DNA from 4 places in the Dendrosporobacter sp. 1207_IL3150 genome. Region 2 is predicted to be linked to each of the others. Evidence: riboswitches for the same ligand, from Rfam matches in the RefSeq annotation. Region 2 holds a riboswitch; each other region holds the start of a gene.
The links. Region 2 has a riboswitch for cyclic di-GMP ahead of V6C17_RS04690 (sensor domain-containing protein). Riboswitches for the same ligand answer to the same signal wherever they lie in the genome.
Positions count from the first base shown of each region.

Region 1: linked by a shared signal. The riboswitch ahead of V6C17_RS13950 (FIST N-terminal domain-containing protein) and the one ahead of V6C17_RS04690 (sensor domain-containing protein) in region 2 are both predicted to bind cyclic di-GMP.
Region 3: linked by a shared signal. The riboswitch ahead of V6C17_RS11925 (HD-GYP domain-containing protein) and the one ahead of V6C17_RS04690 (sensor domain-containing protein) in region 2 are both predicted to bind cyclic di-GMP.
Region 4: linked by a shared signal. The riboswitch ahead of V6C17_RS03900 (methyl-accepting chemotaxis protein) and the one ahead of V6C17_RS04690 (sensor domain-containing protein) in region 2 are both predicted to bind cyclic di-GMP.

Region 1 covers NZ_JBAIYU010000030.1:153,382-157,572, reverse strand. The annotation lists gene V6C17_RS13960 (TetR/AcrR family transcriptional regulator) at 1-658, shown strand, start outside; gene V6C17_RS13955 (sensor domain-containing diguanylate cyclase) at 716-1,858, opposite strand; gene V6C17_RS13950 (FIST N-terminal domain-containing protein) at 1,903-2,466, opposite strand; cyclic di-GMP riboswitch class I at 2,609-2,693, opposite strand; gene V6C17_RS13945 (TapB family protein) at 2,776-3,390, opposite strand; gene V6C17_RS13940 (ABC transporter substrate-binding protein) at 3,547-4,191, opposite strand, start outside.
Region 2 covers NZ_JBAIYU010000010.1:255,857-260,047, forward strand. The annotation lists gene V6C17_RS04690 (sensor domain-containing protein) at 1-1,716, opposite strand, end outside; cyclic di-GMP riboswitch class I at 1,940-2,025, opposite strand; gene V6C17_RS04695 (DUF4931 domain-containing protein) at 2,314-3,081, opposite strand; gene V6C17_RS04700 (L-cysteine desulfidase family protein) at 3,549-4,191, opposite strand, start outside.
Region 3 covers NZ_JBAIYU010000022.1:14,414-18,604, reverse strand. The annotation lists gene V6C17_RS11935 (DUF6273 domain-containing protein) at 1-529, shown strand, start outside; gene V6C17_RS11930 (Vat family streptogramin A O-acetyltransferase) at 706-1,353, shown strand; cyclic di-GMP riboswitch class I at 1,496-1,581, shown strand; gene V6C17_RS11925 (HD-GYP domain-containing protein) at 1,687-2,757, shown strand; gene V6C17_RS11920 (DapH/DapD/GlmU-related protein) at 3,146-4,108, shown strand.
Region 4 covers NZ_JBAIYU010000010.1:88,420-92,610, reverse strand. The annotation lists gene pxpB (5-oxoprolinase subunit PxpB) at 119-874, shown strand; gene V6C17_RS03905 (biotin-dependent carboxyltransferase family protein) at 871-1,875, shown strand; cyclic di-GMP riboswitch class I at 2,082-2,168, shown strand; gene V6C17_RS03900 (methyl-accepting chemotaxis protein) at 2,210-3,970, shown strand; gene V6C17_RS03895 (D-alanyl-D-alanine carboxypeptidase family protein) at 4,073-4,191, shown strand, end outside.

The sequences.
Region 1 (4,191 bases), on a different contig from region 2:
GGAGGTGGCCGCTATTTCTAGAGTTACTAAAGATCCTTTGGTACGACAAGCTGAGTTAATGGATACAGCACTTGATCTGTTTCTTGCTTTAGGTTATCAAAAGACAACAGTACAAGATATTGTAAAAAAAGTTAATGTAGCTCAAGGTACCTTTTACTACTATTTTTCATCAAAGGAAGCTATTCTAGAAGCAATTATTGAACGTAATGTGAAAAATTTGGTAGAAGAAGTTCATTCTCTTGAAAAAATTACAGGAATAGAGAAATTACAACAATTTATAAATCGTTTTTATAAACTGTCCTATATTGGTGAGCCAGGCTTGCTGGGAAAGATTTTATATAAAGAAAAGCAAGGCTTACTAATAAACAAGCTGTGGCGACAAACCAACATAATTACAACCCCATTGTTAACCAGCATTATCGAAGAGTGTAATAAGCAAGGCTTAACAAATGTTACTCATATCAAAGAAACTCTATGGTTTTTCGGCGGTATAATGGGCGCTCTACTAGAAGTCAGCTCTCCATTAGAATATGGACATGAGTCTGATCTAGATATTGTTAGAAATAAACTGCAAATCTCTGCAAATCTTTTTGAAACTCTATTTGGTGCCCCTGCTGGCAGTATTAAGTTAGAAGTACCTAAACTGGTAAAAGAATAAAAGCGTGATTGGCTGCATGTCAGCTCAATCACGCTTTTATTCTTTTACCAGTTTAATTTAGGAAAACAAATTAGATTTTCTAGCTGCTTTATCTTGATACATTTTTTCGTCAGCCATTTTAAACGCTTCTTCCATGCATGTAACATTAACATTATCCTTAATTGAATAGCCAATAGATAACAGCAAATTATTATTACTCTTAGAGTAACATCCCGCTTTATATAAGATATTTTTGCATTTTGTTTTAAGATAGGCATCCTTAGCATTTGGAATTAAAATTGCAAACTCGTCTCCGCCAATTCGAGCGACAATTTCTCCCTTTTTAGCTGAGTGTTCAAGCAGTTCAGCCGCAGTTCTTAGAAGTTGATCTCCTGAGCTATGACCTTGTTGATCATTCGTCTCCTTTAAATTATCTAGATCACAAATAATAATACCAACCTGACAGTCTAACGCCTCAAAACGCTTCATTTCCTGTTCAAAAAAAGTTCGATTATATAAGCCAGTGAGTGAATCGTGCAAGCTAATATATTTTAGTTCTTTATTTGTGCTTTCGAGCTCCTCGGTTACTTTGTTGATTAAATTCGTTAAGGCTTTTAAAACACCTACACTCTTGCCAGCTACATTGTCTTTACGTGGCCATAGCTTTTTGTCTTGATTCATACTAGTTTCAGGTATAAGTGTAGTAGGTACTTCTGTATATGGGGTTTCTGATAAAGTCAATATAGTCATCATTGCATTTAGCAGATGACTACCAATCCCATCAAAGAAAATTTCGCCACCAGTATAAAATCCTGCAGTTGCCGCAATTTCGGCAAGAGGCTCAACCTCGATGTGGCTTAATTCTTGTAAAAAACCCCTTCTACATTCACAGGAATAAATAAAAATACTTTCGGTAGGCTTATTTTTTATATCGTAAGTTAGACTTTTGATTTTTTCAGATATCATCCCGACATGGCCAAAACCAAAGCGAACGTTTTCTCCTTCTTTTATTTCAGCAGCAAATCCAAGTGAGTCATCCTCATAGTGGACCACAGGTGACTTAGCAGTATACGTATTATTACGCTGAATAATCAAAGGAAATTCAATTGCGTTATAGAAATTTCCAATCTCGTCAATACCAAGATACTTACGATATATCTCATATGCTGGCATATTATCAATAGTATACACGCGCTCATCTATTGCCTTCGTAACAGTCATTACTTTGCCAATAGGCTGCCAACCTAGGTAGGCGTAAGATTTAATTAATAGTCGTCACTTTCCAAAACTGCGCATACTACCCCTAAATCTTCAATTTCACTGTTATCGAATACAAAGCTCTTGCCTAAATGAGCGTTCCCAGCTACCCCACCGGCCATTGGCAGAGCTTTTCTAATCGATTGAATTCCATGCAGTAAATGGCTTACATTTAGATTGCCGCTAGTTGTAAACATCATCAATAGCTTAGTACGGTCAGTTACCATGTCTTTTGCGATTATTTGACCCAACTTATGCTCATCTACATCTTTTCGGTATATTGCTGTTCTGATGTTAGTCTTTTGAAAAATCGAAAATGAAATAACTGTATCAACACCGCTGACCTCACCATCCTTGATAACACCAGAAGAAGTCGTTCCTATGATAACAGCAGTAGGTATAAGCTCTATAATTTCGTGTAACAGCTCTTTATAGAAGCTTTGTTCACAACGACTGCTAAAGAGCTGGACCAATATCGCGGAATTATTAGGGTTCAAAAAGATCTCACAATTATCCTGAATAAATCGGGAAAGTGATGTGAAGTTTTCGTAAAATAAACTTAATGTTTTCACTAAACTACCTGCCTGTCCTAATGAAATATGTAATGCTTCCATTACGAAACTAAAAACGACAGCTTAACTAATACGCCAAAAATTCATAAAAAAATAAATAGCTAGGTCACGCCTAGCTAGAAGTGTTCTAATAAATAAGTGAACATGCAACCAGGCTATCTTAGGCTTAAGCCCTTAGATCCTTAGCTTTGCGCCCCCACCTTTCGGTAAGTTTGCCTAAATCTCAATATTTGATTTGACTTTTAAAATGTAGCATCAATAGTCTAATTTGTCTATATATTTAAATTTCTAAGTAATTGATGCCGCTTTTTATTTGTACGAGGCTAACTTTGATATTACTTTATAGTTGTCCCCCGTTGTATACTCTCTCTTGATTAGTCCTACATTGGGCGCATAATATTCAAATAATTGACTATCGTTCACTTGCTCTTTTATTGACGTAATTTTAATCATAATGACATTACTAAAATGACCAGCAGGAACTGTAACCTGTTCGTTGACACTTACTACTTGCCGGCGTGAAATAGAATCTTCCCACACTGCATTTTTACTTAAGGGGGCTTTCAATATCATCTCAGAAGCGTTATCCGGCTCATCTAATATAGTGCTTTCTGTATAGAATTCCGGGAGAAAAAACGTTCTTTTAATCTCATCTGACGAAATTTTAAATACCATCGTCTGTTGGGTCCCACCATTATTTTCGATAACTTGAATTCTATTATTGTTCAAAGCTACTATTTTACGGCTAAAACTTGCATATTCATTGCCTTCGCCTTGATATATCCAAGTACTGTGAATTTTAGCTGGAAAGTATTTAGTTACGTCGTTGATGACCTCTTGCGATTGGCTCATACTTGAATCAGGAATCTTATTGCATCCAAGTAAAACAAGTGTAAGCACGATCATTGCTAGATACTTTGGCATATTTTTCTCGCTCCTTGTTTTTGTTTTAATATAGCAAAAAGTTCACATTTATTTCTTAATTGTTATCCTTCCCTATTTTTATCTATATAACTAAAGACCTGAATCTTCAATATTGAAGATTCAGGTCTTTTTAGCTAAACAATACTTCAAAAATAATTAAGGTTTAACAGTTGCTTTAAAAGTTTGCTTACCATCTACCATCTCAATTATAACTGCGCTTTTAACTGCGTCATGAGTAGTATTTAATGTTGTTGCGCCAGTAACTGCCGGATAGTCTTTAGTTGCGGCAAGAGCCTCACGAATTTTGCCAGACTCAGTACTATTAGCACGTTTTATTGCATCGATAAGAACATTTGCTGCATCATAACCAAGTACAGCCATGGCATCAGGTGCTTGTCCATATTCTTTCTTATATGCGTCTACGAATGCCTTAGATATTGGGCTGGTGTCATCTACCGAGTAATGATTAGTAAAATAGGTGTTGTTTAAGGCTGCTGCTGATGCCACCTCAACGAGTTTAGGAGAATCCCATCCATCTCCACCAACGATTGGAGCTGTAATGCCAAGCTCACGCGCCTGCTTAACAATTTTTCCTACTTCTTCATAATAGCCAGGTACGTATATGACTTCAGGATTTGAAGCCTTGACCTTTGTTAAAACAGTTTTGAAGTCCTGGTCTTTTTGTAAGTAAGCTTCTTCAGTTAAGATACTTCCGCCGCCTTTAGTGAAAGCATCTTTAAAGAATGCAGATAATCCCTTGCTATAATCACTGCTATTATCAATTAAGACAGCAGCTTTTTG
Region 2 (4,191 bases):
TTCCGGACTATTCCAGCGAAGTAAAGCTTCGAATCCCACGATAGCGCCGTCAGCAATATTTACTTGCGGTTGATAATACACTTCAAACTCATTATTTCCTACTGCGCGGTGCAGACTTTTGGTAAGCATCATCTTTTCATAAGCCACTGCCTGCATTTCCACATCGTAGAATTTCCAGCAATTCTTACCGGAATTTTTAGCAAAATACATTGCGTTATCAGCGTTCTTAAGGATGCCCTCAGCCGTATTATCATCATCGGGATAGATAGTAACACCAATGCTGGCCGATAGATGAAATATTTCTCCGAAAACCTCAGTATTCTGGCAGAGTGCGTGAATTACTCCATCGGCAATAGTTGCAATGCATTGCCTATCTCTTTTCCCAGGCAAAATTACCACAAATTCGTCTCCGCCAATGCGCGCAATGATGGCATTTTTCCCCACTTCCTTTGCGATGCGTTTCCCAGCTTCAACTATAATTGCATCACCATAAGTGTGCCCTAGTGTATCATTCACCGTCTTAAGATCATCTAAATCGATGAATAGAACCCCCCCTGTCGACATACCGCGACGAGCTTGCTCCATCTCCCCCTCAAGCATTTCATTTAAATGTGCGCGATTTGACAAGCCAGTAAGCACGTCGGTGTAGGCAATGCGACGAATCTTTTCCGTTTGATGACGCAAAGTAGCCTCAGCCTGCTTTTGTTCGGTGATGTCTTGAGTCGCCCCATACCACTTTATGATCTTGCCAGCGGCATCCTTTACGATATTCCCTTGCACAGCGACAATTCGCACTTCGCCATCCCTGCGAATAATACGATGCTCATACGTCCTTTTCACCTCAGATGTCTTAAACATCCAGGCATCATCTGGGTGTACGAATTCTCTCCAGTACACCTCCGGAGTCATGAATGCACCTTCTCGCGCTACATCAGTACCAAAGATAGCATAGAACTCATCACCAAATTCGAAAAGTCCCTCCTCATGGTGATATTTCCATGGTCCTAGATGGGCTAGTTCTGCCGCCAGCGAGAGCATCTCCCGACTATTGTGCAGAGCCGCCTCCATGGCTTTACGTTCGGTGATATCCTGATTGGCACCATAACACTTTTGAATCTTCCCCTCGTTATCTTTTTCTGTATCAACCCGGACAAGAATAGTGCGTACCTCGCCATCCCGCCGTATTATACGGTGTTCAAATTCAGCAGTATAGTGACGTTCTGTGGTCATACGCATCTTCTCTACTTCCATCGCTATAATGCAAACATCATCCGGATGCACGAATTTCCTAGCATATTCATCCATAGTCATAAATGAACCTTCCCTAGCCACATCCGTGCCATAGATAATGTAAAACTCATCATCAAATTCGAGAAGGTTTTTCTCATTATAATATTTCCATGGCCCCAGATGGGTCAATTCTGCCGCCAAAGAGAGAAGTTTTTTACTATTGCGCAAATCTGCCTCTACTTTACGATCAGTAATATCATTTAATATCGCCATTATAGCTTCGTCGTCCATAAATTTCTCATCATTGCAAATGATACTTTTATCACAAGAAAGAGCCAAAGCAAGCTTATTGATAAGCTTGCTAAATCGCTCTTCGTTTTTCTTGAGCTGCTCCTTCATCCTGTAATACTTAACCAGCAGCCAAACAATTATCATAACCAGTACGCATATAACATACGTTCCGGCATAACCAAAATCAAACTTCACTTTAGTCCCCCCGTTTTTGAACCATCGGTACTATGCAAAAAGACTTATGTAACCAGTTAATCCAATATTCTTTTACTAATTTATTATGTATTGTTTAATTTTTCGGATCTATTGCTTTCACCAGCTTGTTTGCGGACTTCCTCAGCTAAAAGTGAAGTTTGGCTAAATCATGGAACAAATAGAGGCAAGCTCCCGCTTGCCACATAAAGGTAATTTTAATTCATCTGGCAACCTGGCAATCATAGACATTATATCCTTAGACCCAAAGCTTTGCGTCCTTATCTTTCGACAAGTTTGCCCATATATTTAGTTAAACCAACAAATTTTTATCATTTTTGCTATTATTTTATAACTTTTTTACTTATTAGTCAATTATTTCAATTTAGGTCAATTATTTCCTAAACCCAGGTGGGGGTGAAACCATATCTATACCAAAACTACACGCAGTAAAAAACCCATGAAATTTCACGGGTTCTAGTCATCTCAGGATTTAGTTGGTGAAAGCGATCCGCAACCTTACAAATCCGCTATGTTATTTCTTTCGACTAACGCCTGCACGGGGCTGAAATTAGTCTCCTGAATTCAACCCGACAGAACTTATAATCCGTATATTCGCTTAAGGTCAGCTGCTACATCGGGAATACGCGTAGAAAACTGGGGGATGACGTAGCCTACGTAGATGGGCGAGGTAATGAATCGAGGCATGACTTTGGCTGTTATCTGTCCTCGTATATGGTAGAAGAAGATATTGTAGCTGTTACAGTGACGATTGAAGTGGTGGAGAAAGTAGTGGGCGCAAATTTGCAGGTAGTCCGCCAGTCGGTCGAGTTGTTTGAGATCGGTGAGCTTGATGTTTAGTTCAATGAAGCCAACCAGAGGCTTATCAGCAATAGATAGTTCAGCACCGCCGTTACGGCTAATGACGATACCTTCGAGACTAGCCGGGGGAATATTGACAGTATAGTCGACGTGGCGAAGGCCGACGATCTGCATATGGGGATGACGAATGGATCCACCCGAGCTAGGGCCATGGTTTTTGAAGAACAGTACCGAAGAAAATTCACCGTCGGCTATCATGTCCAGCCACTTCTCGACGCCAAAGCGGATGACTCGGTAGAGGTGCTCCTTTGGGTAGAGCGACAGTTCGGATGAACAGTCATCAGTTTCAATGAGGACGGTCTGGTAGGTATCTCTTAGTACCGGGTATTTGTTGGCGATGAGGAGTACAGGCCCGTCTTCTGCTATGATACCCTCAAGTTCGTCGCGATTACAGAAGGGGCATTTATGGCCGTTATCGACAACAGTCACCGGTTTGGTTCCGCCAATCTTGGTGTCAAAAACGAGGTGGATTTGCTTGGGGGTCATTGCTAAGCCTCCTTGTAGACCAAAGTGTATTAATTTTTTCTATTATACCATACCAAGAACTTTCCCCAGATAGCTACGCCCGGGTGACCGGGAAAAGTTGCAAAAAGAACTGAAGTTATCACATAAAGTCGACGTTCGCGTTGTAGACTCTGAATCAAGAACAATCACCTAGCAGGTGTCATCTCACTGTTTGCCGACTAGGAAAGAAACACGGGGACAGGTTAACTGTTTTAGAAAACATAGTACCTGTCCCCATGTTTTAATTATAACGATTCGGCGTTCTTACATTTTTCACTCAAGTTCTTTTCTTAGGTAACTTGACGAATATTCACCATAATAATCAGGCGATTAATAATATGAGTGGGTTTTGCCATACAAACAAAAACCCATTCCAGCATAAGTACTGAAATAGGTTGGGGTTCGTTACACTTGCGAGGATCTTTTTAAAGGTGCGTTAATATCTGGAGCTATGATACTATTTTGCTCTCCTGCTTATTCAGCATGATTTCCAAAATTATTTTATCGGTATCTATCGTTCCTTCGCTACCAATCCGACATAAGTTTTCGATTGAGTGCAGGGGACTTGTTTCAATAATGCCATCAGTGTGCCTGATACCAAATCCCCTTATTGCCAGTAGTGCTGATTGCACTGCTGCACCTGTACAAGTCGCAACTTTCAGAGCACAACCCGGTTTTGCGCCGTCACACAGCATTCCAGTTACATTTCCCAACATATTTTGTATCGCCATTTTAACTTCTTCTAGACCGCCTCCAAGTAAAGTGGCAATTCCACAGCTTGCCCCTATACAGGATACAATTGCGCCACAGATTGCAGACAGACGCCCAAATTTTGCTTTTATGTATATAACAATCAAATGGCTTAACGTAACAGCCCGCAGGATTTTTTCCTCCGAAGCCCCTAGTCGTTCACCAACGGCTACAACTGGTATAGTTGCAGAAATCCCCTGATTACCACTTCCCGAGTTACTAACTACGGGCATCGGGCTTCCAGCCATTCTGGCATCCGTTCCAGCTGCCGTTAAAGACATAGCATAATTTACGATGTCATCCCCTAATATCTTTAGTCTAATATTGCTTTGCATGGTTCTA
Region 3 (4,191 bases), on a different contig from region 2:
GTTCCTTTTGAGTGAGTATATTTTGGATTCTAAGCGATACCATAGCGATTTTGAAGATATTATCTGGCGCGATTCTGATTTGCGGAAATGGCTTAACGATGAGTTTTTTAATGCCGCGTTCAATGACTCGGAGAAAAAATTTATCAAGATTACACATTGCACGGACAACGGTAGTGTAGATACACAGGACAAGGTTTTTCTGCTCAGTGTTTCAGAGGTGAAAGAACTGACCACTAAGGTTAGTGGAGATTCTCTAAGTGTAGAACGTCGTGCAATAGGAACGGAATTTTCAAAAATAAAAAAGAACGATGGATGTCACTTGTATGTGTATGATAAAAAAGTCGGAGATAATTATATAGTTGAGGATGGTGAGCAATTTGGTTGCTCATGGTGGTGGCTGAGAACCCAATCTGATAATTCTTCGCGTGCGTTTTTTATTGGTCATCGTAGCAGTATTCGCAGTTACGGACGTGTCAACTTACCTCACTACGGTGTTCGTCCTGCACTAAAAATTAATCTTGTGTTATAAAGAATTGTTTCAGAACAGAATAGATAGCTTGGGATACAAACGATAACTTAAGCATGTATATTGTGAACAAATCCAAACGGCGGTAAAAGGCAAAATGCGATGAATTTTTATAGTAAGTTACTAAATAGATGTTATTGAAGCCTAAGAAGCTAGACGAATCGAAAGGAAGTGTCAATATGCCGATAGCGCCAGACAAAACTAAAATATTTCCCAACGAAAATATAAAAACGGTTTGCTATATAAAGAATCTACCAGATAAAGCAAACGTGGTGATTGGCGACTATACATATTACAGCGACAGCAAAAACTCCCCCGAGAAGTTCTATGATCGCATTCAGCATCATTATGAGTTTCTTGGGGATAAATTAATCATTGGGAAATTCTGTGCTATTGCTGAAGGTGTAACATTTATTATGAATGGAGCAAATCACCGTATGGATGGCATTACAACGTATCCATTCAATATCTTCGGTGGAGGTTGGGAGAAGGTTACACCTACAGTAGAGCAGCTGCCGTTTAAAGGAGATACCATAATCGGCAACGATGTATGGATTGGGCAGAATGTTACGATTATGCCAGGTGTTAAGATTGGCGACGGTGCAATTATCGCCGCAAATGCGACTGTAACAAAGGATGTAGAGCCTTATACGATTGTCGGCGGCAATCCGGCCAGATTGATTAAAATGAGGTTTAATAATGAAATGATTGAATTGTTATTAAAGCTTCAATGGTGGAATTGGGATGAGCAAAAGATATTTGATAATCTTGGACTACTGGTTGCCGCCAATGATATCGCTACAGTAAAAAAGTTGTTGGAGAATTGATAGTTAGCTATTAAAGAATTGACCCTTTAACGAATATAAAATAGTGCCATTGTAGGAGGGGCCCATTTCGCCTTTTCAATTCAATACCACATGAAGGAAAATGCAACTAAATGTCGAAGTGCATTAACATTCCAATTTAAAATCTTATATTGGGCAAACTTGTCGAAAGGTAAGGACGCAAAGTCATGGGTCTAAGGATAAACTATCTAGGATTGCCAGACTGCTTGTTAGTGTAGATAGCATTTAATCTAGGCAGGCAGCAGCTTGTCTTTTTTTATTTTGTACGAGAGCATCTTACTAATATTTTACATAAGGTTAAATATAGGAGTTAATATGCAAAAAATATCTGTTCAAAATTTAAAACATGGAATGACTACCTATAATCGGTTATCTGCTGCAGATGGTCGGATATTGCTAGGAAGCAATATCCAGTTGACCGAGCGATATATTGAAAGAATTCAAAAAATGGGTGTATTTTGTTTGAGTGTGACTAACCCGATAATTGAACGCATCGGGTTAACTTACGAAGAGACTCTACCTGAAGAGAAGAAAACCGAAGTAACTAGGTTGTTGAAGGATTCTTTCGATGATGCAAAAAAAGGTAAGCTCATCGATGTGTATCGTAGTGTATCTGCCTTGGCTAAAATGATAGAAGAGACAATAAGAAAGAATCAAATTATTCGGATGGATAATATAGCTACTCCAGGAGATTATGTTTATAAACACTGTGTAAATGTAGCAGTGCTGGCAGCTGTTATAGCCAGCGACTTGGGTTATAACGCAACTAAAATGCATGAAATTGTTATGGGTGCATTGCTTCATGATATTGGTATAGTATTGATGGATGAAGATGCAAATGAATTGGAACACCCTCAGTTAGGCTTTGATTATGCACGTAAGCTACGTGGATATTCCGTCGTTTCAGGTCATATTATCTTCCAGCATCATGAGAAGTATGATGGTACTGGTTATCCTAGAGGGCTACAAGCTAACCAAATTCATGAATATGCTAGAATTACTGCAATTGCTGATGCCTATGATACTATGGTGGCAGGACCGAAGAACAAGGAAATATGTTTACCACATCAGGCATATGAAGGAATAATGGCCATGAGTGGAACTCACTTGGATAGAGAACTTGCTAATATTTTCTTGGCTAAGGCGCCGTTATATCCTATAGGAACTTTTGTTGTACTTGACACTGGTCATATTGGAGTAGTAACTGAAGCACGGCCTAAACTCCAAGCAAGGCCGACAATAATGATACTGACAGACTCAAACGGAGAATTACATAATGAATGGTCAGAGATTAATCTTATTCAAGAATTGACAACATTTATTACACGAGTTCTGTCTGAAGAAGAAGTTATTGAGTTAACTAACAACTATGAGACTTTACGCTAGAAAGGCTAAAAATGCATAGCGATTAGATGAGTGGGCAGTGTTAATCTCTGTAATCGGAATAGCCTGGATTAAGGTTCGATTATTTTACGGTAATTTTATATGTGTGTTGTAATCTCATAGACATAGTCTATGAGATTTTTTATTGAGGAATTGTCGGTACAGTATACGAAAACATAATTTCAAATAATAGCGGATTGTAAATATAAGTACGATGAGAGGATTTAATATAAGAATGTGGAAATTCTAGCTAAAACGATAGAGATAAAATTGAAGGGCGTTAATCATACTATGACACCTTCATAAGTAATACTATTATGAGATTTCTATTTCATGGCATTAAGATTAGTGTAAGGATGAAATTGATTATAGAGGGGAGCGTTACGCGAATTTGAGAATAGATGATTCAGCTCGACTGATTGGTACAATCAGACTAGGGGAGAATGTATATGTTGCCCAGGGTTCGATACTTCGGTCTAAAGATGACTCATTCAAAATTGGAAATGAAACTTGGATACTTGAAAACTCTGTCCTAATAGGTACGCCTGAGTATCCTATTGCTATTGGAAGTAAGACTGTGTTTGGACACAAATGTGTTGCCATCGGCGCACAAATCGGTGATTTATGTGAGATCGGAAATGGTACTATATTTCTTCCGGGCTCTAAGATTGGTAACATGTGCATATTCGGCGAAGGCACAATCATACCAGCAGGGGCAGTGATTCCTAGCGAATCGGTTGTTATCGGAAGGCCAGGCAGGTTTGTCAGAAGCTTGAGTGATAAGGATAGAAATGTGATTTTAAGGATGAGAGGCAATGATATTAGTTTACGCTTAGTGGCAGAGAATCTTGTAAAACATGAACCGAAGGAAGGTGATAAAATGGGGAAAATCTATAACTTTGGGGACAAATACCCTGTTATTCATCAATCTGCATTTATATTTGATTCTGCCGAGATCACTGGAGACGTTACGATCGGCAGCAATACGGTAGTAGCATCTGGTGTCAGAATTATTGGGAACTCGCATGGACCGGTTAAAATCGGCAGCAATGTGCAAATACTTGAAAACTCAGTCTTACATCTGTTGCCGGATAATGAACTTATTATTGAGGATGATGTCACGATTGGCCCTGGATGTATTATTCACGGAACAACGATCGGATCTAAAACTATTATCGAGTCTGGTTCAATCATCTGCGACTATAGCGTACTGGGTAAAAATACTTTAGTGAAGTCGGGGAGTGTTGTTAAGCAAAGAAGCGTTATTTCGGATAATCAAATAGTTGAGGGATTTCCAGCAAAGATTGTTGGTGAGAATGTGACCATGATGGAAAGACCAGCTTGGGCGTTTTAGTTAATCTCATCGATCCGAGGATCATGAGAGTTTCATCTAGACTGGATTGAATAGCTCAAGGTAAAATATATGGTTAAGGCGCC
Region 4 (4,191 bases), 170 kb from region 2:
TAAAGGTGTGGCTGACGGCAAGAACAATACATAAAAGTATTTGCCGTCAGCCTTCTAATGCTGCTGACAGAACTTATTAACAAAAGTATTCTTATTCGCAGCTAAAGAGGTGATATTTTTGGATCAGGTAAATAAAGAAAATAATATCGACATTCAATTTCTACCGCTAAGTGAAACGGCGGTTTTGGTTGAGTTTGGTAAAAGTATCAGCCCAGAAATCAATAGTAAAGTTAAATCTTTAGGAGAATATCTTGAGAGAAATTCCTTCCCGGGTATGATTGAATATGTTTCAGCGTTTTCTAGTGTAACTGTGTTTTATAATCCTTTAGTGGTAATGAAGAATTGCAAACAAGCGATAGGACTCAAATATAGTATGGCACATCAGATAGTGACAGGTATTTTGAAAGAAGCGGTTGGGAAATTGGGGAGCTCTTTTAAAAGTAATCCTAAAGTAGTTGAAATTCCGGTTTGTTATGGTGGTGAGTTTGGACCGGATTTGCCGTATGTAGCTGAGCAGAATAAGCTTAATATAGATGAAGTGATCGAAATTCATTCAAGCGGTGAATATCTAGTATATATGATCGGTTTTGCACCAGGCTTTCCTTACTTAGGGGGGATGTCTGAAAGAATTGCCGCGCCGCGCCGTCAATCTCCGCGTACTGCTATTCCGGCTAGATCTGTCGGTATTGCTGGTATGCAGACAGGAATATATCCCATAACAACACCAGGAGGGTGGCAGCTGATCGGCAGTACACCAGTGGAATTATTCCGTCCCACTGAAGATCCTCCTAGTTTGCTTCAAGCAGGAGACATTGTTCGTTTTCGCCCTATTTCTCTTAAAGAGTATGAAAAGCTTAGGGAGGGAAAACAATGAGTATAGAAGTTATTAGACCGGGTCTGCAATCGTCGATTCAAGATTTAGGCAGGTATGGCTACCAAAAACATGGAGTTATAGTCGGTGGGGCAATGGACACCTTTTCCATGCGAATCGCCAATATCTTGATAGGTAATGACGAAGGTGAAGCAGCACTGGAAATTACTATAATGGGACCGGCACTCAAATTTAGTGAAGATAAATTAATAGCAATTACTGGTGGCGATTTATCCCCTATTGTTGACGGCGAGTCAATACCAATGTGGCGTCCTGTCCTTATTAAACGAGGCAGTATTTTGGAATTTGGCGCCTGCACACAAGGCTGCCGCGCTTATCTCGCTGTTGCTGGCGGATTCAATGTATATGAGGTAATGAACAGTAAAAGTACATATCTGCGGGCAGGAATTGGCGGTTTTCAAGGGCGGGCCATAGCTAAAGGTGATATAATTACAACAAATACCATTAGTAAAAAATCTAGCCGTCTAATTAAGCAGTTATCAATGGCAAGCACAAGTAAAGCCTTTTTGACATCTTCCTGGTTCTTTGGTAGAAACCACCTTCCACAGGAGGGGAAAGCTGTAGTGATTAGGGTTATTCGCGGCATCCAATTTGATTACTTTTCTGAAGAAAGCATATATAACTTTTTTAATAGAGAATTCAAAGTTACAATTCAATCAGACAGAATGGGGTATAGGTTGTCTGGTGAACTCTTAAGACTTAAGGAATCTCTAGAGATGATCTCAGAAGCCGTCTCGCTAGGTACTATTCAAGTACCTCCTGATGGTAGCCCTATCATACTATTAGCTGATCGTCAGACAGTGGGCGGATATCCTAAGATAGCCCAAGCCGCTAATGTCGATATAGCTGTAATAGGCCAGCTTAAGCCGGAAAGTCTAATAGTATTTCAAGAAATATCTTTGAAAGAAGCGGAAATATTGTATATTGAAAGAGAACAGCTAATTCAGGACGTTAAGGCTGCAGTCGATGGAAATTTGTTTTGAATTTACTGCGCAATCTAAATAAAGATGGGCCAAAACAAACATGTATTGGCTCATCTTTTGTTTATTGAAGCTATTTTATATTCAAAGTAAATAGTAGTTAATTTAAATTAATTATAAGTATTAGGACAACTAATAAACTAAATAGTAGACAGACAACTTTACACCTGGTATAATTTGTAACGTTGTGCAAAAATTTGTCACAAAAACTAAATATTTGGCAAAATTATCGAAAGGTAATGACGCAAAGTTATGGGTCTAAGAGGCTGATGCCTTATGACTGCCAGACTGCATTTTGTAGTAACTTTTAGTTAAAATGTAGTCGGGGGAGTATGCCATGGCTGCATTTTTTGTTTTTTATCTAATCAAATTTATGGGGGTAATTGAGCAAGTGTTAAGTAAAAGTAAGTTTCAGTTGACTATTGGGGCAAAAATCATCATTCTTATTCTATTTATTACCACAATCTTTTCAGGGTTAACTATTTACAGCAAAATTAAAAATGATGAAGTTCAAAAAGGTTATGTAGGTCTAGTGCAACGCAGTGCTCCTTTGGTTTTTGATGTTAAAGATGTAACAGTCGAACTGAAGAATCAAGGATATCAAGCAAGGGGTTATTTATTATCAGGCAACCCTACTTATCTTCAGCAGTATGAAGAATCTCGGAGAAAAATGGATAAGTACTTCGCGTCTTTAGAGAAAAACCTGACTACCCCAGAAGGAAAACAAAAAGTTGCTGAGACCAAAGCAGCATTAAGCAATTATCATAAAGTAACCGATAAAACTATTGAAATATATAAACAAAAGGGTCAACAGGAGGCCCTCAGCTACGTAGCTACAGCTGCTCAGTCGAGTTTTGACGCAGAAGCAAAGCTCCAAGATTTTGCTATTTTTCTAACAGAACGGATGGATCTAAGGGTTAAGCAAAGTCAAGAAGCTGAGCAGTCAATTGAAAACCTGATTATAGGTATCTCTTGTTTAGTAATAATTATTTCTATTGTGTTAGGTATTTGGTTTTCGCGCCGTATTGCTAAACCATTGAAAGAAGTAGTTTCAGTGGCAGCAGCAATTGCCGGCGGGAATTTAACAGTGAAGCAAATTTCCTATAATGGTAATGATGAAATCCAGGCGCTAATTACGGCGTTTGATACTATGGCAGCAAATCTAAGAAATCTAATTAGTCAAGTTTCAAATGCAGCTGAGCAAGTCAATATTTCATCGGGTGAATTGAAAATGGGTGCAGAACAGTCAGCACAGGCTGTAAACCAAGTAGCCTCAACTGTTACAGAGATTTCTCAAGGAACGCAGCAACAAGTAGAAGCTATCAACGAAGCAGTTGCGGTTATAGAGCAGATGTCGGCAAGTATACAGCAGGTTGCTGCAAACTCTAATAATGTAGCTGTTGTTTCAGATAATGCCAATAACGCTGCTGCTAATGGGCGAAAAACAGTGGAAAAAGCTATTAATCAAATGCAGAGCATAGAATTAACTGTTACTCGCTCAGCAGATGTTGTTGCTAAACTAGGGGAAAGCTCTAAAGAAATTGGACAAATTGTTGAGACGATTTCAGGGATTGCGGGACAAACTAATCTCTTGGCGTTAAATGCAGCGATTGAAGCCGCACGGGCGGGCGAACAAGGTCGTGGATTTGCAGTTGTTGCGGAAGAAGTAAGGAAGCTGGCTGAACAGTCGCAACAGGCAGCAAAGCAAATCGCCGATCTTATTAGTGCCGTGCAAGTTGATACTGAGCAAGCGGTTTTTGCCATGAGTGAAGGCACTAAAGAAGCTAAGGTTGGTGCAGAGGTAGTTAATAACGCAGGCCAAGCTTTTGTTGAAATTCAAACACAAATAGGGCAGGTGTCGGAACAAATTCGAGATATTTCGGCAGCTATCCAACAAATGGCGTCAGGAAGCCAACAAATAGTCTCATCAGTTAGGGCAGTAGATAGAATTAGCAGAGATACGGCCGATCAGACACTTACTGTTTCTGCAGCGGGCGAGGAACAATCTGCATCAATGGAAGAGATTGCTGCTTCTAGTCAATCCTTATCCTTGATGGCTGGTGAATTGCAGACCTTACTTAAACGCTTTACTTTTTAGTAAAATTTAACAAGACTACTATAAAAGTAAAAAAAAGGAAAATAAGATGCTCTGATCGAAAGTAGATCTTAATAAAAATACTATTTTCGGGAGAAAGAGCTAATGCTAAAACGGATTATATTACTGTCGATAGTTCTTGTTGTGGTTATTGCCAATCTCGTATCTGCATCATCACCACCTAAAATAGAAGCTGAGGCGGCTGTTTTAATGAAGGCAGATGA